One region of the Solibacillus sp. FSL W7-1464 genome, then DNA from elsewhere that is predicted to be linked to it. Evidence: a T-box and tRNA genes for the amino acid it is inferred to sense, from the RefSeq annotation. Region 1 holds a T-box; the other regions hold tRNA genes.
What was found. A T-box is a leader RNA that pairs with one kind of tRNA and senses whether it is charged. The one in region 1 lies ahead of pheS (phenylalanine--tRNA ligase subunit alpha), so its partner is inferred to be a tRNA-Phe.
Positions count from the first base shown of each region.

Region 1 (7,021 bases):
AACATCAAATACTTTAACTTCTTTCAATAAAGAAGTTCCTGCACCTTTAATAATACTTACAATTTCACCAGCTGGAGCTGCTACATCCAATTCTAGTGCGATATCACGACTCATTGCCGGGAAGCGCGGAATCATTGAATAAACAAGCTCTTCTTGTGTTGCACTTAAAATAGCATTCAAGTTCAATTCAGCTACATATGTTTCTTTTACATCAAATGCTTTTTGTTCTTGCGGATGAAGCTGGGCAATGACACCCACTTTTTCGCCATCTAATAATACATCAGCTGTACGACCAGGATGCAGGCCGTCTGCTTGCGCTTTTACATAGCTTACACGAGATGTTAAGCCTAATTTTGCAAACACCGCTTCTACAATACCTTTTGCAACGAAGAAATCAACATTTTTCTTTTCTCCCTGCCATGTATTATCAATCCATTTACCTGTTAGCACAAGCGCTAAGTGCTCTTCTTCAAATGGTAGCTCTTCGGCAGTTTGTCCAAGGAATACTGAACCAATTTCGTATAATGCTACCGTTTCCGCTTGACGGGCTACGTTATAGCTTGCTGCCTCAACTAAGTGAGGAATTAAGCTTTGGCGTAATGTTGAGCGTTCTTCAGACATAGGCATTAATAATTTTGTCGTTTCTTCAGCTTTTAATGCAAACTTTTGAGCGTGCGCTGCTGATGTTAATGAGTAAGTTACCGCTTGATAAAGACCGGCACCTTCCATAACGTTGCGTACAATACGACGTCCTGCTTGATATGGCGTTAAGCGGCCAACTTGATCACTCGCTGGTAAGCTTACAGGAATCTCATCATAGCCATACATACGTGCAATTTCTTCAACGATGTCTTCAGGAATTTTAATATCTTGACGACGCGTTGGCGCATCAATGATCAATAAGCCATTTGCTGCTTCCACATCAAATTTTAAACGCTCTAAAATAGACAGCATATCCTCTAAAGAAATCTTCATACCTAAACGGCCGTTAATAAAGTCCGGTGATACAACAACACGAGCAGGTGACTTATCAAGTTCATCAACTAGCACTGTACCTTCAAGTACTTCCCCTCCTGCTAATTCAGCAAGTAATTGTGCTGCACGCTCTGCTGCAGGAAGAACACGATTCGGATCAACACCTTTTTCAAAACGTGCGGAAGAATCCGAACGTAAGCCGATTTCTTTTGAAGTACGGCGGACAGAAGCCGGATTGAAGTATGCAGATTCGATTACTACTGTCGTTGTAGTATTTGATACTTCTGATTTAGCACCGCCCATAACACCTGCAACCGCTTCAGCTTCTTGGCCATTTGTAATGACAAGATTGTGGCCAGCCAATTTACGTTCCTGATCATCGAGCGTTGTCATCACTTCGCCATCGCGAGCCATACGCGTCACGATTTCACCAGTTGCCAATTTATCATAGTCAAATGCATGTAATGGTTGACCGTATTCCATTAATACATAGTTTGTAATATCAACTACGTTATTATGTGGTCGTACTCCTGCAGACATAAGCGCATGCTGCAGCCATAATGGAGATTCTTTTACTTCAATATTTTTTACAACTTTTGCTGCATACATCGGGTTGGCTTCTTTATCTTCTACCGTTAATTTTAAAACATCTTCCGCTTTTTCGGCAGAAGCTGTAAAATCGATTTCCGGTAATTTTACCTCTTGAGATAAAATTGCTGCCACTTCATAGGCAACACCTAGCATGCTCATTGCATCCGAACGGTTCGGTGTTAAACCAAGCTCAAGCACTGTGTCACGTAAACCTAAAACATCTAATGCATCGGTACCTGGAACTGAATCCGCTGGCAGTACATAGATTCCTTCAGCATAAGCTTTCGGCACTAAACGGCCTTCAATCCCCAACTCTTGCAGTGAACAGATCATTCCGTTTGATTCTTGGCCGCGTAATTTTGCTTTTTTAATTTTAATGCCGCCTGGCAATTTTGCTCCTGGACGCGCTACAATGACTTTTTGACCTGCATCTACATTTGGTGCACCACATACGATTTGTTGAAGCTCTTCTTCTCCAACATCCACTTGGCATACATTTAATTTATCTGCCTCAGGGTGTTTTTCTTTTGATACAACATGACCCACAACTACATTCGACATGCCTAGTGAACGGTCAATTACTGCATCTACTTCAATCCCCGCACGCGTAATTCTTTCTGCTAATTCATTTCCTTCCAATGAAGAAATGTCTACATATTGACTTAACCATTTTAATGAAACTAACATTTATATTGTCCTCCTTCTTACACTTCTGCCTGGTGGAATTGTGATAAGAAGCGTGTGTCATTTGTATAGAAATGACGAATATCATCCACACCGTATTTTAACATTGCGATACGTTCTGCACCGATACCGAAAGCAAAACCTGAAAGCTTAGTTGAATCGTAGCCAGCCATTTCAAGTACGTTCGGATGTACCATACCGGCACCTAAGATTTCGATCCAGCCAGTTTGTTTACATACATTACAGCCTTTTCCTGAACATTTATGACAAGATACGTCTACTTCAACAGATGGCTCTGTGAATGGGAAGAATGATGGACGAAGGCGGATTTCGCGTTCTGCTCCAAACATTTTCTTCGCTAGCGCATCAAGAGTTCCTTTTAGGTCGGACATTCGGATATTTTCACCGATCACTAGACCTTCAATCTGCATAAATTGATGTGAGTGAGTTGCGTCGTCTGTGTCACGTCGGAATACTTTACCCGGGCAGATTACACGGATTGGTTCGCCTTTTTTGGCTTCCATTGTACGTGCCTGAACTGGCGACGTATGTGTACGTAATAACGTTTCTTCTGAAATATAGAATGAATCCTGCATATCACGGGCCGGGTGACCTTTAGGCAAGTTCATCGCTTCAAAATTATAGTAGTCTTTTTCTACTTCCGGTCCTTCTACGATTTCGTAGCCCATTCCTAAAAACAGGTCTTCGATTTCTTCGATTACACGTGTTAACAGGTGACGGTTTCCTGCACGCACTTTAGCGCCTGGTAACGTAACATCGATTGATTCGTTTTCAAGCTGGGCTGAAATTGCTGCTTCTTCTAATACTGCCACTTTCTTTTCAAGTTCAGCTGTTACATTTTCGCGCACAGTGTTAACTAGTGCACCCATTTTTGGGCGTTCTTCTGCAGAAAGTTTCCCCATTCCTTTTAATAAGTCCGTGATTGGTCCTTTTTTACCTAAGTACGCAACACGAACTTCGTTTAATGCTTTTAAGTCAGCTGCATCGGCAATTTTGGCTAATGCTTCTTGTTCCAGTTGCTTTAATTGTTGTTCCATTTACAAAGTCCTCCTTATAATATTTGTGGATAAAATCTTTCTCTTATACCCCGTTGTTTTCCGTTCCGGCGGACGCGTTTCGCGGGCGGGCGCCAATCCTCCTCGTCGCTTTGGTGCTCCTGTCGCTTCGCTTTCGTCGCAAATAAATTTCCTGCGGTGTATCGGCTGTCCCGCTATTCCCGCAGAAAGCTTGCTTGTGACGAAAGGCGCTAGCCGTCAGTCACACTCGCCGCCTGCACTCCAAACAACTAGTCTCGTTCATAAATAAACTCCACTGTTAACATTAATATCCACAATATCAGAAAATAAAAAATCCTCGTCCCCTAAGAAAGGGACGAGGACGAGTTTCGCGGTACCACCCTAGTTATTGCGCAATTGCAATCACTTCATTGGAGCTAACGACTATGTCTAGCCGGCAATCCTTTCACCACAAGTGGATCCCGGATGCTGCTCGCGGGGTGAACTTCACTATACAATTTGCTAGCAAGCTTTCAGTCATTGGCTTGCATTCCCTAAAACAAATGTTGTATACCTACTCTTCCCGGTCAACGCATTTCGTAATATATTCTCCAACTAGTTTAATGCATTTTTGTACATTTTTCAACTAGCTGGAGTGTTTTTCATCATTACATATCCCAAAGAAGGATTAATAAAGAACCTAAAACAGTCAATACTACTAAACCGATTCCGTATACGATGTTCGAGTAGATAGCCCACTTGTCATTTGTTTCACCAGCGTGCATGAAAACAATAAACTGTAAACCAGCTTGAATGAATGCTGTTACTAAAAGGATAACCATCCCAGTTGTGAATGACATATCTGTAAAGTAAACAAGCATTGCAATCACTGTTAAAATCAGTGAAAATACGAAGCCCATAATTTGGCCTTTTGGAAAGAACTTAGCCATAGATTACATCATTCCTTTCAAGTAAATGAAACTGAAGATGAAGATCCAAACAACATCCAGGAAGTGCCAGTATAGTGAGAATACAAATGTTTTCCCTGCTGTTACTGAGTTAAGTCCACGTTTGGCAATTTGGATCATTATGAAGATTCCCCAGAATAAACCGAACGTTACGTGAAGACCGTGTGTTCCTAACGTTGTTAATAAAGCAGATGTGAAGGCACTAGTTGTAATACCTGCACCAACATGTACATAGTGTACAAATTCATAAATTTCTACAGATATGAATGCTGCACCAAGCAGTAATGTTACACCCATAAATGACAATGTCGCTTTTTTACTGCCAAGACGCATCGCATGAATGGCTAAACCGATTGTAAAACTAGATGTTAAAAGAATGAATGTCTCTGCCAGTACTGGACCGATTTCGAAAATCTCAGCAGCAGTTGGACCGTCACCTGTACGACCAGAAAGAACAAAGTATGATGCGAATAATGTACCGAATAACATAATTTCCGCACCTAGGAAAGTCCAGAATCCGAAGATTTTCAGGTTATTTTCCTCTGTAGAATATTCCAATGGAACATTGTTATTAACTTTACCCATTATTTCGCACCTCCTTCTTTATCATATTTTTTTTCGATTAATTCAACTTCTTCTTTATGGATATGGTAGCCATGGTCGTCTTCTAGAGAACGGTAACCCATACAAGCTAAAATACCGATTAAGCTGATGATAGCTAAAGTAAACATACTGAATACTAGAGCGAAACCACCGATGAAGAAGAATATTGATAAAATAAATGTTTGACCTGAGTTATTTGGCATGTGAATATCTTGAATTTCACCTTTGAATAACTTCGTGCCATTTTTCTTAGCATCCCAGAAAGCTTCTGAAGTTGAATCAGTTACATCTGGAGTAATTGCAAAGTTGTAGTGTGGAATTGGCGTATGTGTTGCCCACTCTAGACCACGTGCATCCCATGGATCTGAACCGATGTCGCGTGGAGAGTTTTTGAAACTGTACCAAATGTTCCATACTAGCATTAAGAATGAAATCGACATGATTCCGGCACCGACGAACGATACCATATTTAATGTACTGAAACCTGAAGCTTCAGAGTAAGTGTACATACGACGTGCTTGACCATCTAAACCAGTGATATACATTGGAATGAATGATAGTACGAAACCAAATGACATTACCCAGACAGTAGCTTTACCTAGTCGCTCATTTAACATGAAACCGAACATTTTTGGCCAGTAGAATGTTAAACCAGCTAACATCGCGTAAACAACACCAGGGATGATTACGTTATGGAAGTGAGCTACTAAGAACATTGTGTTGTGGTATTGGTAGTCAGCTGCTGACATCGCAAGCATAACCCCAGTTACACCACCAAGTGTGAATAAAGGAATGAAGTGCATTGCATACAACATTGGTGTCGTAATAACAATTTTCCCTTTATAAAGTGTGAATAGCCAGTTGAAAATTTTAACCCCTGTTGGGATCGCAATTGCCATTGTTGTGATCGAGAAGATCGAGTTCGTGAATGCACCTTGACCCATTGTAAAGAAGTGGTGAGTCCATACAGCGAACGAGAATACTGAAATTACGATCAGTGACCAAACCATTGACGTGTAACCATATAAGTTACGACGTGCGAATGTCGAAATAACTTCAGAGAAAATACCGAATGCAGGTAAGATCAAGATATAAACTTCTGGGTGACCCCAAACCCAGAACAGGTTGGCCCAAAGCATGTCCATACCACCGTCACCGATAGCAAAGAATTTAGTATCCCATAGACGGTCCATCGTACCCATTGCTAAAGCAACTGTTAATACCGGGAACGCGAATACGATAATTAAGTTTGCAATAAGCGCTGACCAAGTGAACATTGGCATTTTGAATAATGTCATCCCTGGTGCACGCATTTTAAAGATTGTCGTAATGAAGTTAATACCTGTCATTAACGTTCCAAGACCGGCAATTTGTAGTGCCAGCATGTAATAGTTTGTACCAACTGATGTACTGAATTCATTATCCGCTAACGGGAAATATGAAGTCCATCCAGCATCAGGAGATCCACCAACGATGAATGAGATATTGAATAATCCCATACCCATGAAGAATAACCAGAATGCTAAGTTGTTTAAACGTGGGAACGCAACGTCACGTGCCCCGATTTGTAATGGTACTAAAAAGTTAAAGAAGAATGTAATGAATGGCATCGCCATGAATAAAATCATGACTACTCCGTGAGTTGTAAATACTTCGTTATAGTGCTGTGCGTCTAAGAAACCGTTTTCTGGAACAGCTAACTGTAAACGCATCATTACGGCATCGACCCCACCGCGGAAAAGCATAACTAAAGCAGTGATTAAATACATGATACCGATTTTTTTATGGTCAACAGTTGTAATCCATTCACGCCATAAATAGCCCCACAATTTAAAATAAGTAACGATCGCTACTAACGCGATTGACCCTAAAACTATAGAAGCCATTGCGATATAAATTAATGTGCTTGGGTGTGGAACTGCAAACTGTGCAAAGAATTCCGACATAGTAGTACTCCTTTCGAAAAGTTGTTACTTTCAAAAATTAGTGTGAAGAATGATCCTCTTCAACTTCTTCTTCTGAAGATTCATCATGGTTGTGTTCCGGAGCTGGTGAGAACTCTAGATGTGTACCTGTATAAGTTTGTTTACCAAGATGACCTGGCTCTAATAATTCATCAAACTTCTCTTCTGTTAATGGAGCAGCCGTTTCATGAACATCTGACACCCACTCATCAAATTCTGT
Region 1 is NZ_JBBORC010000001.1:2,722,540-2,729,560, forward strand. Features, by position in the region: gene pheT (phenylalanine--tRNA ligase subunit beta) at 1-2,253, opposite strand, end outside; gene pheS (phenylalanine--tRNA ligase subunit alpha) at 2,271-3,308, opposite strand; T-box leader at 3,636-3,866, opposite strand; gene qoxD (cytochrome aa3 quinol oxidase subunit IV) at 3,935-4,216, opposite strand; gene qoxC (cytochrome aa3 quinol oxidase subunit III) at 4,220-4,819, opposite strand; gene qoxB (cytochrome aa3 quinol oxidase subunit I) at 4,819-6,783, opposite strand; gene qoxA (cytochrome aa3 quinol oxidase subunit II) at 6,821-7,021, opposite strand, start outside.

Region 2 (7,021 bases), 2.5 Mb from region 1:
CCTACAAGTCGAGCAGGGTCGAAAGACGGGCTTAGTGATCCGGTGGTTCCGCATGGAAGGGCCATCGCTCAACGGATAAAAGCTACCCCGGGGATAACAGGCTTATCTCCCCCAAGAGTCCACATCGACGGGGAGGTTTGGCACCTCGATGTCGGCTCATCGCATCCTGGGGCTGTAGTCGGTCCCAAGGGTTGGGCTGTTCGCCCATTAAAGCGGTACGCGAGCTGGGTTCAGAACGTCGTGAGACAGTTCGGTCCCTATCCGTCGTGGGCGTAGGAAATTTGAGAGGAGCTGTCCTTAGTACGAGAGGACCGGGATGGACATACCGCTGGTGTACCAGTTGTCTTGCCAAAGGCATCGCTGGGTAGCTATGTATGGACGGGATAAGTGCTGAAAGCATCTAAGCATGAAGCCCCCCTCAAGATGAGATTTCCCATTACGCAAGTAAGTAAGACCCCTGAAAGACGATCAGGTAGATAGGTTCGAGGTGGAAGTGCGGTGACGCATGCAGCTGACGAATACTAATCGGTCGAGGACTTAACCACATTTTATTGCGCAATTCAATGAAACGTTTATCCAGTTTTGAAAGAATGATCTTTCTAAGGGTTTCAAGACACTTCGTGTATTGAAAGCCAATTAAGGAACGTCTACTAAAAGCACCACGTCCTGTGGTAACGTAGACGCCAGCACATCCATGTGCAAGTGAAGTGATGATGGCAAAGAGGTCACACCCGTTCCCATACCGAACACGGAAGTTAAGCTCTTTAGCGCCGATGGTAGTTGGGGGCTTCCCCCTGTGAGAGTAGGACGTCGCTTCGCTAGAATATTGGAGGATTAGCTCAGCTGGGAGAGCACCTGCCTTACAAGCAGGGGGTCGGCGGTTCGAGCCCGTCATCCTCCACCATTTCTAAATGCCGGTGTAGCTCAGTTGGTAGAGCAACTGACTTGTAATCAGTAGGTCGAGGGTTCGACTCCTTTCGCCGGCACCATTTAGAGAGCCATTAGCTCAGTTGGTAGAGCATCTGACTTTTAATCAGAGGGTCGAAGGTTCGAGTCCTTCATGGCTCACCAGTTTTATAAAATTATACATACTGTCAGAATAAATAGATCTTATGCATTTGTGCGGAAGTAGTTCAGTGGTAGAACACCACCTTGCCAAGGTGGGGGTCGCGAGTTCGAACCTCGTCTTCCGCTCCAAAATGCCGGGGTGGCGGAACTGGCAGACGCACAGGACTTAAAATCCTGCGGTGAGTGATCACCGTGCCGGTTCGATTCCGGCCCTCGGCACCATTTTATAATTCTTATCTCTAATAATGCGCGCCCGTAGCTCAATTGGATAGAGCGTCTGACTACGGATCAGAAGGTTGTGGGTTCGACTCCTGCCGGGCGCGCCATAATATATTTTTATTGACATATTCGGAATGTAGCTCAGCTTGGTAGAGCACTTGGTTTGGGACCAAGGGGTCGTAGGTTCGAATCCTGTCATTCCGACCATTTATGGGGCCTTAGCTCAGCTGGGAGAGCGCCTGCCTTGCACGCAGGAGGTCAGCGGTTCGATCCCGCTAGGCTCCACCATTTATATTTTATTCCCTTTGGAGGTATACCCAAGTCTGGCTGAAGGGATCGGTCTTGAAAACCGACAGGCGGGTAACACCGCGCGGGGGTTCGAATCCCTCTACCTCCTCCATTTTTAATATTCTTCTTTAGATGTTGGTCCCGTGGTGTAGCGGTTAACATGCCTGCCTGTCACGCAGGAGATCGCCGGTTCGATCCCGGTCGGGACCGCCATTTTTTTTTTATGGGTTTGTAGCTCAGTTGGTAGAGCATTAGATTGAAGCTCTAAGTGTCGGCGGTTCGATTCCGTCCAAACCCACCATACTATGGGCCTATAGCTCAGCTGGTTAGAGCGCACGCCTGATAAGCGTGAGGTCGATGGTTCGAGTCCATTTAGGCCCACCATAGTATTATTCCGAAGTAGCTCAGTTGGTAGAGCATCCGGCTGTTAACCGGCAGGTCGCAGGTTCGAGTCCTGCCTTCGGAGCCATTGGCCCGTTGGTCAAGTGGTTAAGACACCGCCCTTTCACGGCGGTAACACGGGTTCGAATCCCGTACGGGTCATACACTTGAATGAAAACACATTGCAAAATTTGCAATGTGTTTTTTTGGTGTGCCCGGCATGCACAACAGCCTGGTGGTGAAAGTCCACTACAGGCTTGGCAGTAGGAACTGTTAGCGAAAGACAAGGGTGTCCATGGTGACGTGGAATCTGAAGGAAGTCGGACGCAAACTCTCGAACTGACGAACAGAAATCAGATAAAAGGCTGACTTGGGACGGATGAGCTTGCCAAACAAAGCGAAGTCCAATACTGCCCAAATCCCATACAGTAAATCTGGCAGTTACATGAGAGGAAGGCGGTTGTGCTTACCCGGGGAGGTCTCTTGAGGGTTATTCAATTAACAATTTGTTTAGTGATAAATGGATGAATCAAGAGAAGTCAGCAGAAGCCATAGTAGTCTTCGACAAAAGATGAAGGGCCGAACAATCTTTTAAATCTTGAAAGAAACAAGGAGGTGGAGACATCCCGCCAAAACACAGAAAACATCAAGGTATAGACCGAATAGATGGCTACTTATAGAGGGATAAGCTGGAAGCGAAAGAGTATATAAGAGCGTGTAGGGATGTAAACATGGAAATGAAGAAACAAGAAAGTATCAATTTAATTGACAGAATTGCGTCCCATAGAAACCTATGGAATGCATATAAGAAAGTAAAAGGAAATGGAGGAGCACCTGGAATCGATGGTATCACGGTTGATGGACTGAAGGCGCATTTAATAAAATATGAGGAACCATTGAAAAGGAAATTAAAAGATGGTTCCTACCAACCTCAACCAGTGAAACGAGTAGCTATCCCAAAAGCGGATGGCTCCAAACGATATCTAGGTATACCATGTGTATTGGACAGAGTTGTTCAACAAGCCATTCTACAAGTCATCCAACCAATAATTGATCCACACTTTTCAGACAAAAGTTTTGGCTTTCGAAAAGGTCGAAACCAACACCAGGCAATTGCCCTCGCTAAGAAATATTACGAGGAAGGTTATCGAACAGTGGTGGACTGTGACTTGAAAAGTTACTTCGATACGATTCATCACCAGCGACTACGAGCTTATTTGGAAGAATTCATAACAGATAAAATAGTACTTAAGCTAATATGGAAATTCTTACGCTCAGGCATATTGGACAAGGACATCCTCATTGAAACGACAGAAGGTACACCCCAAGGGGGTCCACTCTCTCCAATTCTAGCAAACGTGTATTTAAACAAGCTAGATAGAGAGTTAGAAAAACGAGGACACCGATTCATTCGCTATGCGGATGATTTTGTGATTTATGTAAAGTCACCAAGAGCAGGTGAACGCGTCATGACCAGTGTCAAGAATTTTATCGAAGATGAACTGGGTCTCACAATCAATGAGCAGAAAAGTAAAGTGTGTGGCGCAACAGCAGCTACATTCTTAGGGTTTCATCTACAAAATCTGTCGGGAAAGTGGGATACCGACCAATCAAGTCCGCCAAGAAACGACTAAAAGATAAGCTAAGAATACTGACGAGTCGTAAACGAACAGGGACATTTAGTGAGATTGTGAAAAGAATCAATCAAACAACGGTTGGTTGGATTAATTACTATGGAGTTGCCAACATGAAAACTTTCATCCAAGAATTACAGGGATGGTTAAACCATCGCTTACGTCAATTAATATGGAAACGGTGGAAGCTACCACGAACTAAATATGTGAAATTACGCCAATACGGAATCCAACATGATGAAGCGATGAAAACGGCGCATTCAAGAAAAGGGTACTGGCGAATATCACGAAGCGAGGTTCTACACCAAGCCATTCCAAATAAAAGGCTCGTAAAATGGGGACTGAAAGACCTGTCCCAATTTTACGAGCAAAGATACTCAAAAGGTTGAACCGCCGTATACGGAACCGTACGTACGGTGGTGTGAGAGGTCGGCTAGCCAATTAATGGCTAGCCTCCTACTCGATTGTTCTTAAAATAAAACTTAAAATTCCTGTTGGTACATAAATGTATAAATTGCCTTAAACAGTACCGCTATTAACCCGAATTTTGATGGCATATCATTATCATTTTAAATTAACCATCTAATTGTATTTCATGCTGAAACTCATGTCAGGCAGGTATAGCGTCATTTAGAATTGATGCAGCTACAAAAGGGAAAGTATATAGAATCGGAATAACCCACTGTCTGATGAACGTAGAGTAATGTATTATAAAGATACACTAGAGGGGGCTGTCTTGCATGAATTTAACGCAAACCCTTTCGGTCTTATAAAACATTGGAAGCAGGTGGAAAAGTGGATACAATAATAAAAACAGGTAATAAAGCAGTTTACCCAATTATTTTTACGTCTGATTATAATGGATTGGGGAGTATTAACTGTTATGTCTATCAAAATGGAGAAGAATATATATTAATCGATGCAGGAATTAACAGTGAAGAATTTAAGCAGTTTTTCTACCAGAAATTGAAAGAATATAATATTGAAATTAACCAAATTACCTGTATTATTTTAACGCATTTTCATAATGACCATATTGGGGTAGTAAATGAAATTACGAATGAATATCCGATTCCTGTCTATGCCAGTGAAATTGCTATTCCCCGCTTGAAATGTGAAGATGCATACTTACAGCAGAAGCTTGCCTTTTACTATGAGTTGTATGAGCAATACGGCGTAACGGAATTTGCCCGTGAAAGAATGGAGAAAATGGAAAATACTCTTCGTAATAAAGAACAATTGATGATCTATCCGCCGATTAGAAAGCTGGAAGACGGGCAAAAAATTGAAGGGTTATGTGTAGTGGCTGCTCCTGGGCATTCTCCGGATTCAATTTGTTTAATTGATGAGGAGACAGGGTGGTTATTTGCCGGAGACTTTTTACTTGCTAATGGCATGACAAGTGCTTTAATCGATCATGACCATTCAGGAAACGTAACGAACCCGATTACCCAATATATAGAATCGATTGAAAAAATAAAAGTTTATAATGTTCGCAACGTGTATGCAGGCCATAAAGAGATTTATGAAAACTTGAGTGAAGTGATGGAAAAAAGCTTAAGTAAAATAGAATACAAGCTGAAAAAAGTTGTAACTAAAATAGGTGAAGGCCATCAAACTGCGAATCAATTAGGGGAAGCAGTATACGGAGCCCGGTTTTCGAAATATTTTACTTTTATGATTTCTGAAATTATCGGCTTAACGCTTCTTGCAGAACAGCGTGGTTTAGTTGAGCGTGAGTTGAGAGACGGGCAATGGTATTTTACAGTAGCAAGTTTCATTAAAAAATAAAAGGAAACATCAGCAAGGGGTTTTAAATGTGTAGCAAGTCTTTTTCTGTCTCACATAAAGTACCATCGAAGTAGTTGATATAGATTTATTCTATGCCGAAAATATCTACAATGCGGTAAGCAAAAGATATAAACCTCCTATCCCTGTAATTTCCTCCTTGGAAAATATAGATTTTGTTAGAGCAGAAAAAGTTATAGTAATAGTTGAATTGCTAATATGAAAACGGAAAAACCTGTAGGATCTTCTGACAATTTCTTTACAAATACGCTATAATTAACAACTACAGCACACATGCACAAAAGGAGTTTTCGCATGGTCTATTTATCGATGATTTTCTTTAAAATTGTAGCACCAATTTTAGTTTTGCTTATTATAGGTGCTATTTTACAGCGCAAGTTTCAGTTTAACCTTAAAGCATTATCACACCTCATTACATACTGTTTCATGCCGGCTGCGGTATTTATCAATATTTATGAAACATCCATTGAAGTGAGCGTACTTGGGCAGATTACGATTTTTATTATTTTGTTCATCGGTGCACAAATGCTGTTAAGCCAGATGCTTGCAAAGCTCTTAAAGCTTGATAGAAAGGAATCGGCTGTTTTTAAAAACAGTGTTGTCCTTATAAATTCCGGTAACTATGGGATACCGGTTGCACAAATGATATTTGCGACTCAGCCAATTGGAGTAGCGATTCAAGTCATTCTTGTTATTTTTCAAAATATGACGACGTATACATATGGCTTATATAATTTAATCTCATCAACAAAATCAGGAATAGCAATTGTCCGGGACTTTTTGAAAATGCCGATTGTTCATGCACTGATTATAGGGGCGGCATTGAATTACTTTCACGTTCCGATTCCTGAAACGTTCAGTATTCCCCTTGAGCATATAGCAGACGGATTTGTAGCGGTTGCACTTATCACATTAGGTGCGCAGCTTTCTACAATTGAGATGCGTACGATGTTCAATAAAACGATTTTTGTCAGTTGCTTTACAAGGTTAATAATCGGTCCGGCAACGGCACTTATTATTATTTTTGCATTGGGTCTAGATGGGGTGGTGGCACAATCATTATTTATCGCAAGTGCATTTCCGACATCGAGAAACAGTTCCAGCCTGGCGCTCGAGTATGATATTGAATCGGCTACAGCAGCCCAGACAGTACTGTTTTCAACGATTATCAGCTGCTTAACGGTAACGTTCGTTATTTATTTATCGACAATTTTATTTGCATAGAAAAGGGCTGCAGTAAAAGTAAATTACACTTTTACTGCAGCCCTTTTTCCATAAAAAACCGCAAGTACCCCCTCAGATACTTGCGGCTGTAAGCGATTATAGTTGGATATCAATAACGTTTCGTCATCTAGTAAGCACTAAATATGAAAAGCTAGTGAATTTAACAATTTGAGCAAGAAGCTAAATTCATAGAGTACTTCTTAGTACATACTTACCGCATTAGCGTATGGGTTTGAAAGGTCCATACCATCTAATGAAAGACCCATTGCCTTCGCTACACCTTCACCATATGCTGGATCAGCTAAGTAGCAGTGTAAAATATGACGACGTTTGATGAATTCTTCAACACCGTTCATTTCAGCAGCAGTTGTTTCGAATAAACGTTGTTGCTGTTCCGG
Region 2 is NZ_JBBORC010000001.1:226,734-233,754, forward strand. Features, by position in the region: rRNA gene MKZ25_RS01095 (23S ribosomal RNA) at 1-545, shown strand, start outside; rRNA gene rrf (5S ribosomal RNA) at 704-819, shown strand; tRNA gene MKZ25_RS01105 (tRNA-Val) at 829-904, shown strand; tRNA gene MKZ25_RS01110 (tRNA-Thr) at 914-989, shown strand; tRNA gene MKZ25_RS01115 (tRNA-Lys) at 996-1,071, shown strand; tRNA gene MKZ25_RS01120 (tRNA-Gly) at 1,123-1,197, shown strand; tRNA gene MKZ25_RS01125 (tRNA-Leu) at 1,202-1,290, shown strand; tRNA gene MKZ25_RS01130 (tRNA-Arg) at 1,318-1,394, shown strand; tRNA gene MKZ25_RS01135 (tRNA-Pro) at 1,418-1,494, shown strand; tRNA gene MKZ25_RS01140 (tRNA-Ala) at 1,500-1,575, shown strand; tRNA gene MKZ25_RS01145 (tRNA-Ser) at 1,595-1,687, shown strand; tRNA gene MKZ25_RS01150 (tRNA-Asp) at 1,713-1,788, shown strand; tRNA gene MKZ25_RS01155 (tRNA-Phe) at 1,801-1,876, shown strand; tRNA gene MKZ25_RS01160 (tRNA-Ile) at 1,883-1,959, shown strand; tRNA gene MKZ25_RS01165 (tRNA-Asn) at 1,969-2,044, shown strand; tRNA gene MKZ25_RS01170 (tRNA-Glu) at 2,047-2,118, shown strand; gene ltrA (group II intron reverse transcriptase/maturase) at 2,694-3,590, shown strand; gene MKZ25_RS01180 (group II intron maturase-specific domain-containing protein) at 3,551-3,979, shown strand; gene MKZ25_RS01185 (MBL fold metallo-hydrolase) at 4,386-5,381, shown strand; gene MKZ25_RS01190 (AEC family transporter) at 5,694-6,623, shown strand; gene MKZ25_RS01195 (catalase) at 6,824-7,021, opposite strand, start outside.
Region 2: it encodes a tRNA-Phe, which carries the amino acid that the T-box ahead of pheS (phenylalanine--tRNA ligase subunit alpha) is inferred to sense. The anticodon was not compared.

Region 3 (7,021 bases), 160 kb from region 1:
CATCATATGTAGTAATCGCATAGATTTGGCAATCTTCCGGTATTTCTGTGCGCAGGTTCGATAAGCTTTCCATCATTACCGGCCATTTCACTTCACGAATAAAATCCCATAAATGTTCCGTGTTCGTTCCTAGCGGCAATTCCCCTACGATCAGGATTCCGGTCGTTGTTTGTTCGATGATTTCTGTCAGTTCAGCTACCGCTTGCTTGGCAGGCTGAAGCTCATTTGTATAGCTTTTAATATAGGTTGAAACCGGCAATGTTTCCGCAAAATCGATGATTAACGGTTCACGGAAAGGTATATTTAAATGGACCGGTCCAAACGGTGCTGTTGTTGCAATATTTACCGCACGCACTGTATGGCGTTCGATAAATGGAAGCGTTTGCGGTGCCTCATCCGGAATCGGAAATTCTGCCGACCATTTTACATTTTCACCGTATAACCGCACTTGATTAATCGTCTGAGGTGCTCCTACTTCACGCAATTCATGCGGACGGTCTGCTGTTAAAACGATTAGCGGCACTCGTGCATATTTTGCTTCGACAATGGCCGGATAGTAATTGGCCGCCGCTGTTCCCGAGGTACAAACGAGTACGACTGGTTTTGCAGTCGATTTAGCTAAGCCCAGCGCATAAAAGGCTGCGGCCCGTTCATCGACTTGGCGATGCATTTCGATTTCCTTCGTTGAGGCAAATGCATAGGCAAGCGGTGTAGAGCGGGAGCCGGGACTAACGACAACCTGCTCAACACCTGATGCTACTAACGCTGACACAATTGTGTAAACATAATTGGATAATACTTCACGTTCATTCATGTAACTGGCCTCCTAAAGCTCGAAGCATTGGACGGAATTTCACGAGTGTCTCTTCATATTCCGATTGTGCTTCCGAATCTTCGACAATGCCTCCGCCTGCATATAAGTACGCTTTATCCTGTACTAACGCTGCCGAACGAATTGCTACTGCAAACTCGCCGTTTCCATCGGCATCCAGCCAGCCGATTGGTGCCGCATACAGCCCTCGGTTCATCGGTTCATATGTTCGGATTATTTTCATTGCCTGTTCACGCGGGACACCGCCTAAAGCTGGTGTTGGATGCAAATGTTTTACGAGCTGTAAAATGGTCGCATCTTCATTCAACTGTCCTTCAACTGGTGTATATAAATGCTGGATATCACGAATTTTTAATAGCTTCGGTCCATGAGGGACTTTTACTCCCTTACAATTTTTGTTAAATGTATCGGTAATCATCTCAACCACATAATGATGCTCACCAAGGTTTTTCATATCGCTCAGCAACGTTTTTCCTAATTCCTCGTCGGCTTCAGCTGTTGTACCGCGCTTAATCGAGCCTGCCACACATGAAGAATAGGCACGTCCGTTGTCTACTTTGACTAAACGTTCAGGTGATGCACCGTAAAACAGTAAATCACCATGCTCCAAGCCAAACAAATAGCTCTCCGGCTGCTCATGTACGACATGCGATAAAATTTGCGGAGATGTAATCTTTTCCTCAAATTGCAATGCTAAAGATCGTGCAATGACAACCTTTTGCGCCTCGTTTGCTTTGATCAGGCTTGTCACTTTATTGATGGAGTTCAAATATTCCTGCTTAAATGGTTCCATATAGCTTGTCATCGTCGGTTTCGGATAAGTTTTCACTTCCTTCACCTGTGCTGCATGAATAAGTTCATCACGTTCTTTACGAAGTGCTTCAAACGTTTTCGCGCTGTTTTCCTCATCCGTAATATAGTTGATTGTTACATAAGCTTTATCATTGCGAATAACTAATTGATGTGTTGCGACAGTAAAATAGCTTTGCGGGAAGTTTGTCCATTCTGCCGAAACTTCATTTTGTGGATCAAAAGTAAAGCCGCCGAAAAGGATTGGCTGCAGATGCTGATCTTCCTGTATAATTTGACTCGTCAGTTTTTTCCATTCATGTTCTACTAAATCAAAACGGGCGTCAGACGCATTGTTTTCGATTGTATAGGCATGTCCTAAACCAACCAATGTAAAGGTTTTTTCACGATTTTGCCAGTAGTTGCGTTTTCCATTATACTTCGATTCGCCCGCCGCAAAAAATGCCAATGCGGATAATCGGCTTACTTCGATTGTTTCCATATAAAAAATTTGCTTTGAATTTGAGCCTACTTCTATTTCAGTGGCGTTGTACCACTTGTGTTGCATGAAAATTCCCTCCGTCATGTTGCAAATTCACTAAGTATGATGCAAGTATAGCGTTATTTTAATACGTACCTGAATTTTTATATAATTTGCTCATTTTTTTGCGTTCGCGCAGTAAATAATACCTTCCTATCATAACATTTTTCGAGCAAACGTTACATGTATTGACCCTTCACTCTGTTCAATTTGTTTTATTTGCATTACAATAGTTTAGATAATTGTATTTAGTTAGGAGCGTTTTTTTATGACAAAAGTCGTTGAAGCGGACAAGGGATTTAAAGTCTGGTGGCATTTAACACGTCCCCACACATTAACAGCTTCATTTGTACCTGTATTATTAGGTACGTCTATGGCACTTTCAATAAATCATGAAATAATTCATTTCGGACTATTTTTTGCAATGCTTATTGCCAGTATGCTGATACAGGCAGCAACGAATATGTTCAATGAATACTATGATTATAAACTTGGCCTGGATAATGAAAACTCAGTCGGTATTGGAGGCACAATCGTCCGACATGGGGTAGCACCAAAAACAATTATGGCTATCGCGCTAAGCTTTTACGCTATCGCGATGCTATTAGGCGTATACATATGTGCCATGACATCCTGGTGGCTTGTTGCTGTCGGTCTTGTATGTATGCTGATCGGCTATTTGTATACTGGAGGACCGTATCCGATTGCCTATTCACCGTTCGGGGAGCTGGTTTCAGGGGCAGTAATGGGTATGGGTATTGTTCTAATTGCCTTCTTTATTCAAACAGGAGATGTAACAGCTGATGCTGTAATTATTTCTGTGCCGAGTATGATTTTAGTTGGGGCAATTATGCTATCTAATAATATCCGGGATATTGTTGGAGATACAGAAGGCGGACGTAAAACGATGGCCATTTTAGTTGGCCGACATAACGCTGTAACAGTACTTGCTGGTTTCTTTATTGTTTCGTATATTTGGATCATTGTTCTTATCGTTCTTGGTCATTTGACACCATGGGCACTACTAGTATTATTAAGCGTTAAGAAACCGTTTGAAGCGATTAAGTTATTCCGAGCGAAAGAAAAACCGCTTGAAGTAATGCCGGCAATGAAATTTACAGCCCAAACCAACACGATTTTCGGTTTCTTGTTGGCTGTAGGTCTATTAATTTCATATTTTATTTAAAACTGGTAGAGGTATGTTGAATGATCAACATACCTCTTTAACTATTCAGTCACTTCTTCTACATGATCAATACATGTTAGAGTTGTCGGAACCGCTTCTAAACGCTCAAAGGGAATCTCTTTCCCACATACGATACATTCCCCGTACGTACCCTCATCCATTGCGTTTAAAGCCGTTTGAATTTTTTCGATTTCGTCTTCCTTCAATTCACTTAATGTTTTTTCTGTAACAATTGTCGTTAAATCTGTTGCTGCGTCTGCCGGATGATTATCAACTGCAGTTATTTCTGTATCCTCTAAAGGAGGTTCTTCACTAACATGTTCCTGCAACGTTGCAAGCTCCTCTTCCAAAATGCTGCGTAATTGTTGTAATTGATTGATATCCATATAAAATCCCCCTTTTTTCCATTAATAAAATATTACCTATATGAGGATTTCTAAACATCTTTTCTTATTTGTTCGCTGCATAAACAGTGATTACATCATGCAAAAACTGTGTAGCACCGGTACCGATACGCTCATCATAGTAAGCAGTAAACCGTTCATCGCCTACATACATTTGTGCTAGGCCTATATGTGCTTCTGGAGTATACTTTGCCCAGGAGAAGCTTAGCCAGCGTTTATGAAGCTCCGCTGCTTCCATAGCAACGTCTGACGTTACGTCACCGGACACCATTGCTTCTTTTAATCGTTCAAATAGTTGGTTCTCCAATTGCTGCATTGCATTAAATTGCTCTTCAGTCATATCCTTAAATTTTTTATTGCTTGCATCCACTTGAGACTCACCGTATTTCTCACGTACTTCCTGGCCGTAGTTCTTCTCGTTTTCTTCAATCAATTTGTTTTTAAACACGTCAAACTTTTGTTCATTTGTCATTTTAATTTCCCCTTCCATCGTTTGGATTGTTTGTTCTATTGTTATTAGTAAGTCGTCGATATATCGTTTTTTCTTTTGCAAAAGCTCAGATTGTTTTTTTAGTGCTTCTTTTACTTCATAATCAGGATGACCGAGCAATTTTTTTATTTCCTCTAACTTAAAATCAAGCTCCCGATAAAATAGTATTTGCTGTAACCGGTCAATATCCTGTTGACTATATTGACGGTAGCCATTTTCCGCAACTGCAGAAGGTCGCAGCAAACCGATTTCATCATAATAACGCAGTGTGCGTGCACTCACACCCGAAAGCTTTACTAGTTCGTTAATCAGCACGTGATCACCTCCTATTTAGTACTATAAAGGTTGACGCAACGTGAAGGTCAATCGTGAATTAACTTTTTTGATAAAAAAGAAGCTAACCTAAATTTCAGGTTGCTTCAATTAACTTTTGTTTCATTCTCGGGATAAACTCAAGCAAATAACTTTCAGGCAGTGTAGACATTTGCTCCAGTCCGATTTGCTTCGTTTCATAATGACGTTTTTCATTTATGTATTTATAACCCGATACTTCAATTTTCTTTATTTTACTGGTCGCGAGCAATATAAATTGATTTAAGTCAACAGAGTATATACCATCCAGTTCTTCTCGTTGAAGAGTGAACTGCTCAATTCCTCCCCTTAACTCATATATAAACACATTTGCAAACTCATAATCCTTAATTTTTTCATTGTCTATACTGTACGGAATGACCCCAAGAGATATTAATTGCGAAAACCTAACGTTAATCCCTACTTCTTCCTCTAATTCGCGTACACCATCTTCAACCGTCTCCGATGCGAGTATATGACCGGCTGCTGTAATATCAAATTGATTTGGATAATCCTTTTTATTTTTACTTCTCAACTGTAAATAAATGCGCCATTCAGAATCTGTTCTTTCAATAATCCAGCAATGAAATACTTCATGCCAATAACCGTTTGCATGAATGAAATCACGTTGTTCAATACCAGTTTGCTTATAATATTGATCAAATACTTTTAAATATTCGTTCACTGGAATCTCTCCTTTTTATACAAAAAAACGCTAAGTACATGTAAAAGTACTTAGCGTTTCCGCTTTTCTATGTATGACCCGTACGGGATTCGAACCCGTGTTACCGCCGTGAAAGGGCGGTGTCTTAACCACTTGACCAACGGGCCGATGGCGGAGACAGAGGGATTTGAACCCTCGCGCCGCTTACGCGACCTACACCCTTAGCAGGGGCGCCTCTTCAGCCTCTTGAGTATGTCCCCAAAAATAGAAAAAATGGCTCCGAAGGCAGGACTCGAACCTGCGACCTGCCGGTTAACAGCCGGATGCTCTACCAACTGAGCTACTTCGGAATAATACTATGGTGGGCCTAAATGGACTCGAACCATCGACCTCACGCTTATCAGGCGTGCGCTCTAACCAGCTGAGCTATAGGCCCTATTTAAAAACTGGAGCGGGTGATCGGAATCGAACCGACAACATCAGCTTGGAAGGCTGAGGTTTTACCACTAAACTACACCCGCAAATGGTGGGTTTGGACGGAATCGAACCGCCGACACTTAGAGCTTCAATCTAATGCTCTACCAACTGAGCTACAAACCCACAAATGGCGGTCCCGACCGGGATCGAACCGGCGATCTCCTGCGTGACAGGCAGGCATGTTAACCGCTACACCACGGGACCATTTGGTTGCGGGGGCAGGACTTGAACCTGCGACCTTCGGGTTATGAGCCCGACGAGCTACCACTGCTCCACCCCGCGATAATATGATGGTTGAATCTGTTTAAAGTACCCAGTTTGTAAAAATGGAGGAGGTAGAGGGATTCGAACCCCCGCGCGGTGTTACCCGCCTGTCGGTTTTCAAGACCGATCCCTTCAGCCAGACTTGGGTATACCTCCATTATGATTAGTACGTTAACTGGTGGACCTTACAGGACTCGAACCTGTGACCGGACGGTTATGAGCCGTCTGCTCTAACCAACTGAGCTAAAGGTCCTTTAAGATGGCGGCAGAGGGAGTCGAACCCACGACCTTTCGGGTATGAACCGAGTGCTCTAGCCAACTGAGCTACACCGCCAGGATCTTTATTTTGGTTACAAAAAATATGGTGGAGCCTAGCGGGATCGAACCGCTGACCTCCTGCGTGCAAGGCAGGCGCTCTCCCAGCTGAGCTAAGGCCCCATAAATGATGGTCGGAATGACAGGATTCGAACCTACGACCCCTTGGTCCCAAACCAAGTGCTCTACCAAGCTGAGCTACATTCCGAAATAATATGGCGCGCCCGGCAGGAGTCGAACCCACAACCTTCTGATCCGTAGTCAGACGCTCTATCCAATTGAGCTACGGGCGCATATTGTTTATTGTAAAGATGGTGCCGAGGGCCGGAATCGAACCGGCACGGTGATCACTCACCGCAGGATTTTAAGTCCTGTGCGTCTGCCAGTTCCGCCACCCCGGCATTTTTTGGAGCGGAAGACGAGGTTCGAACTCGCGACCCCCACCTTGGCAAGGTGGTGTTCTACCACTGAACTACTTCCGCAAAATGCATAAGATATTTTTACTCTGACAGTATTATGAAATTAAAATGGTGCGGGTGAAGGGAGTCGAACCCCCACGCCTTGCGGCGCTAGATCCTAAGTCTAGTGCGTCTGCCAATTCCGCCACACCCGCAGCAGACAATATAAAAACTGGTGAGCCATGAAGGACTCGAACCTTCGACCCTCTGATTAAAAGTCAGATGCTCTACCAACTGAGCTAATGGCTCT
Region 3 is NZ_JBBORC010000001.1:2,879,556-2,886,576, forward strand. Features, by position in the region: gene menD (2-succinyl-5-enolpyruvyl-6-hydroxy-3-cyclohexene-1-carboxylic-acid synthase) at 1-814, opposite strand, end outside; gene MKZ25_RS14180 (isochorismate synthase) at 807-2,189, opposite strand; gene MKZ25_RS14185 (1,4-dihydroxy-2-naphthoate polyprenyltransferase) at 2,431-3,348, shown strand; gene MKZ25_RS14190 (TraR/DksA C4-type zinc finger protein) at 3,390-3,734, opposite strand; gene MKZ25_RS14195 (MerR family transcriptional regulator) at 3,799-4,557, opposite strand; gene MKZ25_RS14200 (NUDIX hydrolase) at 4,652-5,278, opposite strand; tRNA gene MKZ25_RS14205 (tRNA-Glu) at 5,353-5,424, opposite strand; tRNA gene MKZ25_RS14210 (tRNA-Ser) at 5,427-5,517, opposite strand; tRNA gene MKZ25_RS14215 (tRNA-Asn) at 5,532-5,607, opposite strand; tRNA gene MKZ25_RS14220 (tRNA-Ile) at 5,617-5,693, opposite strand; tRNA gene MKZ25_RS14225 (tRNA-Gly) at 5,705-5,778, opposite strand; tRNA gene MKZ25_RS14230 (tRNA-Phe) at 5,782-5,857, opposite strand; tRNA gene MKZ25_RS14235 (tRNA-Asp) at 5,863-5,938, opposite strand; tRNA gene MKZ25_RS14240 (tRNA-Met) at 5,942-6,016, opposite strand; tRNA gene MKZ25_RS14245 (tRNA-Ser) at 6,062-6,154, opposite strand; tRNA gene MKZ25_RS14250 (tRNA-Ile) at 6,175-6,251, opposite strand; tRNA gene MKZ25_RS14255 (tRNA-Met) at 6,259-6,332, opposite strand; tRNA gene MKZ25_RS14260 (tRNA-Ala) at 6,361-6,436, opposite strand; tRNA gene MKZ25_RS14265 (tRNA-Pro) at 6,445-6,521, opposite strand; tRNA gene MKZ25_RS14270 (tRNA-Arg) at 6,530-6,606, opposite strand; tRNA gene MKZ25_RS14275 (tRNA-Leu) at 6,626-6,714, opposite strand; tRNA gene MKZ25_RS14280 (tRNA-Gly) at 6,721-6,795, opposite strand; tRNA gene MKZ25_RS14285 (tRNA-Leu) at 6,842-6,926, opposite strand; tRNA gene MKZ25_RS14290 (tRNA-Lys) at 6,945-7,020, opposite strand.
Region 3: it encodes a tRNA-Phe, which carries the amino acid that the T-box ahead of pheS (phenylalanine--tRNA ligase subunit alpha) is inferred to sense. The anticodon was not compared.

Region 4 (7,021 bases), 170 kb from region 1:
AATCGAGTAGGAGGCTAGCCATTAATTGGCTAGCCGACCTCTCACACCACCGTACGTACGGTTCCGTATACGGCGGTTCAACCTTTTGAGTATCTTTGCTCGTAAAATTGGGACAGGTCTTTCAGTCCCCATTTTACGAGCCTTTTATTTGGAATGGCTTGGTGTAGAACCTCGCTTCGTGATATTCGCCAGTACCCTTTTCTTGAATGCGCCGTTTTCATCGCTTCATCATGTTGGATTCCGTATTGGCGTAATTTCACATATTTAGTTCGTGGTAGCTTCCACCGTTTCCATATTAATTGACGTAAGCGATGGTTTAACCATCCCTGTAATTCTTGGATGAAAGTTTTCATGTTGGCAACTCCATAGTAATTAATCCAACCAACCGTTGTTTGATTGATTCTTTTCACAATCTCACTAAATGTCCCTGTTCGTTTACGACTCGTCAGTATTCTTAGCTTATCTTTTAGTCGTTTCTTGGCGGACTTGATTGGTCGGTATCCCACTTTCCCGACAGATTTTGTAGATGAAACCCTAAGAATGTAGCTGCTGTTGCGCCACACACTTTACTTTTCTGCTCATTGATTGTGAGACCCAGTTCATCTTCGATAAAATTCTTGACACTGGTCATGACGCGTTCACCTGCTCTTGGTGACTTTACATAAATCACAAAATCATCCGCATAGCGAATGAATCGGTGTCCTCGTTTTTCTAACTCTCTATCTAGCTTGTTTAAATACACGTTTGCTAGAATTGGAGAGAGTGGACCCCCTTGGGGTGTACCTTCTGTCGTTTCAATGAGGATGTCCTTGTCCAATATGCCTGAGCGTAAGAATTTCCATATTAGCTTAAGTACTATTTTATCTGTTATGAATTCTTCCAAATAAGCTCGTAGTCGCTGGTGATGAATCGTATCGAAGTAACTTTTCAAGTCACAGTCCACCACTGTTCGATAACCTTCCTCGTAATATTTCTTAGCGAGGGCAATTGCCTGGTGTTGGTTTCGACCTTTTCGAAAGCCAAAACTTTTGTCTGAAAAGTGTGGATCAATTATTGGTTGGATGACTTGTAGAATGGCTTGTTGAACAACTCTGTCCAATACACATGGTATACCTAGATATCGTTTGGAGCCATCCGCTTTTGGGATAGCTACTCGTTTCACTGGTTGAGGTTGGTAGGAACCATCTTTTAATTTCCTTTTCAATGGTTCCTCATATTTTATTAAATGCGCCTTCAGTCCATCAACCGTGATACCATCGATTCCAGGTGCTCCTCCATTTCCTTTTACTTTCTTATATGCATTCCATAGGTTTCTATGGGACGCAATTCTGTCAATTAAATTGATACTTTCTTGTTTCTTCATTTCCATGTTTACATCCCTACACGCTCTTATATACTCTTTCGCTTCCAGCTTATCCCTCTATAAGTAGCCATCTATTCGGTCTATACCTTGATGTTTTCTGTGTTTTGGCGGGATGTCTCCACCTCCTTGTTTCTTTCAAGATTTAAAAGATTGTTCGGCCCTTCATCTTTTGTCGAAGACTACTATGGCTTCTGCTGACTTCTCTTGATTCATCCATTTATCACTAAACAAATTGTTAATTGAATAACCCTCAAGAGACCTCCCCGGGTAAGCACAACCGCCTTCCTCTCATGTAACTGCCAGATTTACTGTATGGGATTTGGGCAGTATTGGACTTCGCTTTGTTTGGCAAGCTCATCCGTCCCAAGTCAGCCTTTTATCTGATTTCTGTTCGTCAGTTCGAGAGTTTGCGTCCGACTTCCTTCAGATTCCACGTCACCATGGACACCCTTGTCTTTCGCTAACAGTTCCTACTGCCAAGCCTGTAGTGGACTTTCACCACCAGGCTGTTGTGCATGCCGGGCACACCAAAAAAAACGCTAAGTACATATAACAGTACTTAGCGTTTTCCGCATTTCTATGTATGACCCGTACGGGATTCGAACCCGTGTTACCGCCGTGAAAGGGCGGTGTCTTAACCACTTGACCAACGGGCCGATGGCGGAGACAGAGGGATTTGAACCCTCGCGCCGCTTACGCGACCTACACCCTTAGCAGGGGCGCCTCTTCAGCCTCTTGAGTATGTCCCCAAAAATAGAAAAATGGCTCCGAAGGCAGGACTCGAACCTGCGACCTGCCGGTTAACAGCCGGATGCTCTACCAACTGAGCTACTTCGGAATAATATGGTGGGCCTAAATGGACTCGAACCATCGACCTCACGCTTATCAGGCGTGCGCTCTAACCAGCTGAGCTATAGGCCCTATTTAAAAACTGGAGCGGGTGATCGGAATCGAACCGACAACATCAGCTTGGAAGGCTGAGGTTTTACCACTAAACTACACCCGCAAATGGTGGGTTTGGACGGAATCGAACCGCCGACACTTAGAGCTTCAATCTAATGCTCTACCAACTGAGCTACAAACCCACAAATGGCGGTCCCGACCGGGATCGAACCGGCGATCTCCTGCGTGACAGGCAGGCATGTTAACCGCTACACCACGGGACCATTTGGTTGCGGGGGCAGGACTTGAACCTGCGACCTTCGGGTTATGAGCCCGACGAGCTACCACTGCTCCACCCCGCGATAATATGATGGTTGAACCTGTTTAAAGTACCCAGTTTGTAAAAATGGAGGAGGTAGAGGGATTCGAACCCCCGCGCGGTGTTACCCGCCTGTCGGTTTTCAAGACCGATCCCTTCAGCCAGACTTGGGTATACCTCCATTATGATTAGTACGTTAACTGGTGGACCTTACAGGACTCGAACCTGTGACCGGACGGTTATGAGCCGTCTGCTCTAACCAACTGAGCTAAAGGTCCTTTAAGATGGCGGCAGAGGGAGTCGAACCCACGACCTTTCGGGTATGAACCGAGTGCTCTAGCCAACTGAGCTACACCGCCAGGATCTTTATTTTGGTTACAAAAAATATGGTGGAGCCTAGCGGGATCGAACCGCTGACCTCCTGCGTGCAAGGCAGGCGCTCTCCCAGCTGAGCTAAGGCCCCATAAATGATGGTCGGAATGACAGGATTCGAACCTACGACCCCTTGGTCCCAAACCAAGTGCTCTACCAAGCTGAGCTACATTCCGAAATAATATGGCGCGCCCGGCAGGAGTCGAACCCACAACCTTCTGATCCGTAGTCAGACGCTCTATCCAATTGAGCTACGGGCGCATATTGTTTATTGTAAAGATGGTGCCGAGGGCCGGAATCGAACCGGCACGGTGATCACTCACCGCAGGATTTTAAGTCCTGTGCGTCTGCCAGTTCCGCCACCCCGGCATTTTTTGGAGCGGAAGACGAGGTTCGAACTCGCGACCCCCACCTTGGCAAGGTGGTGTTCTACCACTGAACTACTTCCGCAAAATGCATAAGATATTTTTACTCTGACAGTATTATGAAATTAAAATGGTGCGGGTGAAGGGAGTCGAACCCCCACGCCTTGCGGCGCTAGATCCTAAGTCTAGTGCGTCTGCCAATTCCGCCACACCCGCAGCAGACAATATAAAAACTGGTGAGCCATGAAGGACTCGAACCTTCGACCCTCTGATTAAAAGTCAGATGCTCTACCAACTGAGCTAATGGCTCTCTAAATGGTGCCGGCGAAAGGAGTCGAACCCTCGACCTACTGATTACAAGTCAGTTGCTCTACCAACTGAGCTACACCGGCATTTAGAAATGGTGGAGGATGACGGGCTCGAACCGCCGACCCCCTGCTTGTAAGGCAGGTGCTCTCCCAGCTGAGCTAATCCTCCAATATTCTAGCGAAGCGACGTCCTACTCTCACAGGGGGAAGCCCCCAACTACCATCGGCGCTAAAGAGCTTAACTTCCGTGTTCGGTATGGGAACGGGTGTGACCTCTTTGCCATCATCACTTCACTTGCACATGGATGTGCTGGCGTCTACGTTACCACAGGACGTGGTGCTTTTAGTAGACGTTCCTTAATTGGCTTCCAATACACGAAGTGTCTTGAAACCCTTAAAAGAATTTTCATTCTTTCAAAACTGGATAAACGTTTCATTGAATTTTTGCAATAAAATGTGGTTAAGTCCTCGACCGATTAGTATTCGTCAGCTGCATACGTCACCGCACTTCCACCTCGAACCTATCTACCTGATCGTCTTTCAGGGGTCTTACTTACTTGCGTAATGGGAAATCTCATCTTGAGGGGGGCTTCATGCTTAGATGCTTTCAGCACTTATCCCGTCCATACATAGCTACCCAGCGATGCCTTTGGCAAGACAACTGGTACACCAGCGGTATGTCCATCCCGGTCCTCTCGTACTAAGGACAGCTCCTCTCAAATTTCCTACGCCCACGACGGATAGGGACCGAACTGTCTCACGACGTTCTGAACCCAGCTCGCGTACCGCTTTAATGGGCGAACAGCCCAACCCTTGGGACCGACTACAGCCCCAGGATGCGATGAGCCGACATCGAGGTGCCAAACCTCCCCGTCGATGTGGACTCTTGGGGGAGATAAGCCTGTTATCCCCGGGGTAGCTTTTATCCGTTGAGCGATGGCCCTTCCATGCGGAACCACCGGATCACTAAGCCCGTCTTTCGACCCTGCTCGACTTGTAGGTCTCGCAGTCAAGCTCCCTTATGCCTTTACACTCTACGAATGATTTCCAACCATTCTGAGGGAACCTTTGGGCGCCTCCGTTACTCTTTAGGAGGCGACCGCCCCAGTCAAACTGTCCGCCTGACACTGTCTCCTACCCCGCTAAGGGGCATGGGTTAGAAGTTCAATACAACCAGGGTAGTATCCCACCGACGCCTCCTTCGAAGCTGGCGCTCCGAGATCTCTGGCTCCTACCTATCCTGTACAAGTTGTACCAAAATTCAATATCAGGCTACAGTAAAGCTCCACGGGGTCTTTCCGTCCTGTCGCGGGTAACCTGCATCTTCACAGGTACTATAATTTCACCGAGTCTCTCGTTGAGACAGTGCCCAGATCGTTACGCCTTTCGTGCGGGTCGGAACTTACCCGACAAGGAATTTCGCTACCTTAGGACCGTTATAGTTACGGCCGCCGTTTACTGGGGCTTCAATTCACAGCTTCGCTTGCGCTAACCGCTCCTCTTAACCTTCCAGCACCGGGCAGGCGTCAGCCCCTATACGTCACCTTACGGTTTTGCAGAGACCTGTGTTTTTGCTAAACAGTCGCCTGGGCCTATTCACTGCGGCTTCTCTAGGCTATGCACCCAAAGAAGCACCCCTTCTCCCGAAGTTACGGGGTCATTTTGCCGAGTTCCTTAACGAGAGTTCTCTCGCACACCTTAGGATTCTCTCCTCGACTACCTGTGTCGGTTTGCGGTACGGGCACCTCTCACCTCGATAGAGGCTTTTCTTGGCAGTGTGAAATCAGGAACTTCGCTCATACGAGCTCGTCATCACAGCTCAACGTTATAGTATGCGGATTTGCCTACATACACGCCTTACTGCTTGAACACGCGCAACCAACGGCGTGCTTACCCTATCCTACTGCGTCCCCCCATTTCTCAAACGGTGAGGAGGTGGTACAGGAATATCAACCTGTTGTCCATCGCCTACGCCTATCGGCCTCGGCTTAGGTCCCGACTAACCCTGAGCGGACGAGCCTTCCTCAGGAAACCTTAGTCATACGGTGCATGGGATTCTCACCCATGTTTCGCTACTCATACCGGCATTCTCACTTCTAACCGCTCCACCAGTCCTTCCGGTCTGACTTCAACGCTGTTAGAACGCTCTCCTACCACGCATACTCAAAGTATGCATCCACAGCTTCGGTGAATCGTTTAGCCCCGATACATTTTCGGCGCAGCGTCACTCGACCAGTGAGCTATTACGCACTCTTTAAATGATGGCTGCTTCTAAGCCAACATCCTGGTTGTCTAAGCAACGCCACATCCTTTTCCACTTAACGATTACTTGGGGACCTTAGCTGGTGGTCTGGGCTGTTTCCCTCTTGACTACGGATCTTATCACTCGCAGTCTGACTCCCGTGTATAAATATCCGGCATTCGGAGTTTGTCTGAATTCGGTAAAGCGAGATGCCCCCCTAGTCCAAACAGTGCTCTACCTCCGGTATTCTCAATCACGAGGCTAGCCCTAAAGCTATTTCGGAGAGAACCAGCTATCTCCAGGTTCGATTGGAATTTCTCCGCTACCCACACCTCATCCCCGCACTTTTCAACGTGCGTGGGTTCGGGCCTCCAGTGAGTGTTACCTCACCTTCACCCTGGACATGGGTAGATCACCTGGTTTCGGGTCTACGACCACGTACTAATTCGCCCTATTCAGACTCGCTTTCGCTGCGGCTCCGTCTTCTCAACTTAACCTCGCACGTAATCGTAACTCGCCGGTTCATTCTACAAAAGGCACGCTATCACCCATTAACGGGCTCTAACTACTTGTAGGCACACGGTTTCAGGATCTATTTCACTCCCCTTCCGGGGTGCTTTTCACCTTTCCCTCACGGTACTGGTTCACTATCGGTCACTAGGTAGTATTTAGCCTTGGGAGATGGTCCTCCCGGATTCCGACGGAATTTCACGTGTTCCGCCGTACTCAGGATACACTCTGGAGGGAATGGACTTTTGACTACAGGGCTTTTACCTCGTCTCGCGGACCTTTCCAAGTCGCTTCGTCTAATCCATTCTTTTGTAACTCCGTATAGAGTGTCCTACAACCCCAAAGAGCAAGCTCTTTGGTTTGGGCTCTTCCCGTTTCGCTCGCCGCTACTCAGGGAATCGAATTTTCTTTCTGTTCCTGCAGGTACTTAGATGTTTCAGTTCCCTGCGTCTGTCTTCAACACGCTATGAATTCACGTGAAGATACTATCCGATTAAAGATAGTGGGTTCCCCCATTCGGAAATCCCCGGATCAAAGCTTACTTACAGCTCCCCGAGGCATATCGGTGTTAGTGCCGTCCTTCATCGACTCCTAGTGCCAAGGCATCCACCGTGCGCCCTTATTAACTTAACCAAAAGTTAACACTTGGATAAAATCCAA
Region 4 is NZ_JBBORC010000001.1:2,887,650-2,894,670, forward strand. Features, by position in the region: gene MKZ25_RS14305 (group II intron maturase-specific domain-containing protein) at 78-563, opposite strand; gene ltrA (group II intron reverse transcriptase/maturase) at 467-1,363, opposite strand; tRNA gene MKZ25_RS14315 (tRNA-Glu) at 1,948-2,019, opposite strand; tRNA gene MKZ25_RS14320 (tRNA-Ser) at 2,022-2,112, opposite strand; tRNA gene MKZ25_RS14325 (tRNA-Asn) at 2,126-2,201, opposite strand; tRNA gene MKZ25_RS14330 (tRNA-Ile) at 2,208-2,284, opposite strand; tRNA gene MKZ25_RS14335 (tRNA-Gly) at 2,296-2,369, opposite strand; tRNA gene MKZ25_RS14340 (tRNA-Phe) at 2,373-2,448, opposite strand; tRNA gene MKZ25_RS14345 (tRNA-Asp) at 2,454-2,529, opposite strand; tRNA gene MKZ25_RS14350 (tRNA-Met) at 2,533-2,607, opposite strand; tRNA gene MKZ25_RS14355 (tRNA-Ser) at 2,653-2,745, opposite strand; tRNA gene MKZ25_RS14360 (tRNA-Ile) at 2,766-2,842, opposite strand; tRNA gene MKZ25_RS14365 (tRNA-Met) at 2,850-2,923, opposite strand; tRNA gene MKZ25_RS14370 (tRNA-Ala) at 2,952-3,027, opposite strand; tRNA gene MKZ25_RS14375 (tRNA-Pro) at 3,036-3,112, opposite strand; tRNA gene MKZ25_RS14380 (tRNA-Arg) at 3,121-3,197, opposite strand; tRNA gene MKZ25_RS14385 (tRNA-Leu) at 3,217-3,305, opposite strand; tRNA gene MKZ25_RS14390 (tRNA-Gly) at 3,312-3,386, opposite strand; tRNA gene MKZ25_RS14395 (tRNA-Leu) at 3,433-3,517, opposite strand; tRNA gene MKZ25_RS14400 (tRNA-Lys) at 3,536-3,611, opposite strand; tRNA gene MKZ25_RS14405 (tRNA-Thr) at 3,618-3,693, opposite strand; tRNA gene MKZ25_RS14410 (tRNA-Val) at 3,703-3,778, opposite strand; rRNA gene rrf (5S ribosomal RNA) at 3,788-3,903, opposite strand; rRNA gene MKZ25_RS14420 (23S ribosomal RNA) at 4,066-6,994, opposite strand.
Region 4: it encodes a tRNA-Phe, which carries the amino acid that the T-box ahead of pheS (phenylalanine--tRNA ligase subunit alpha) is inferred to sense. The anticodon was not compared.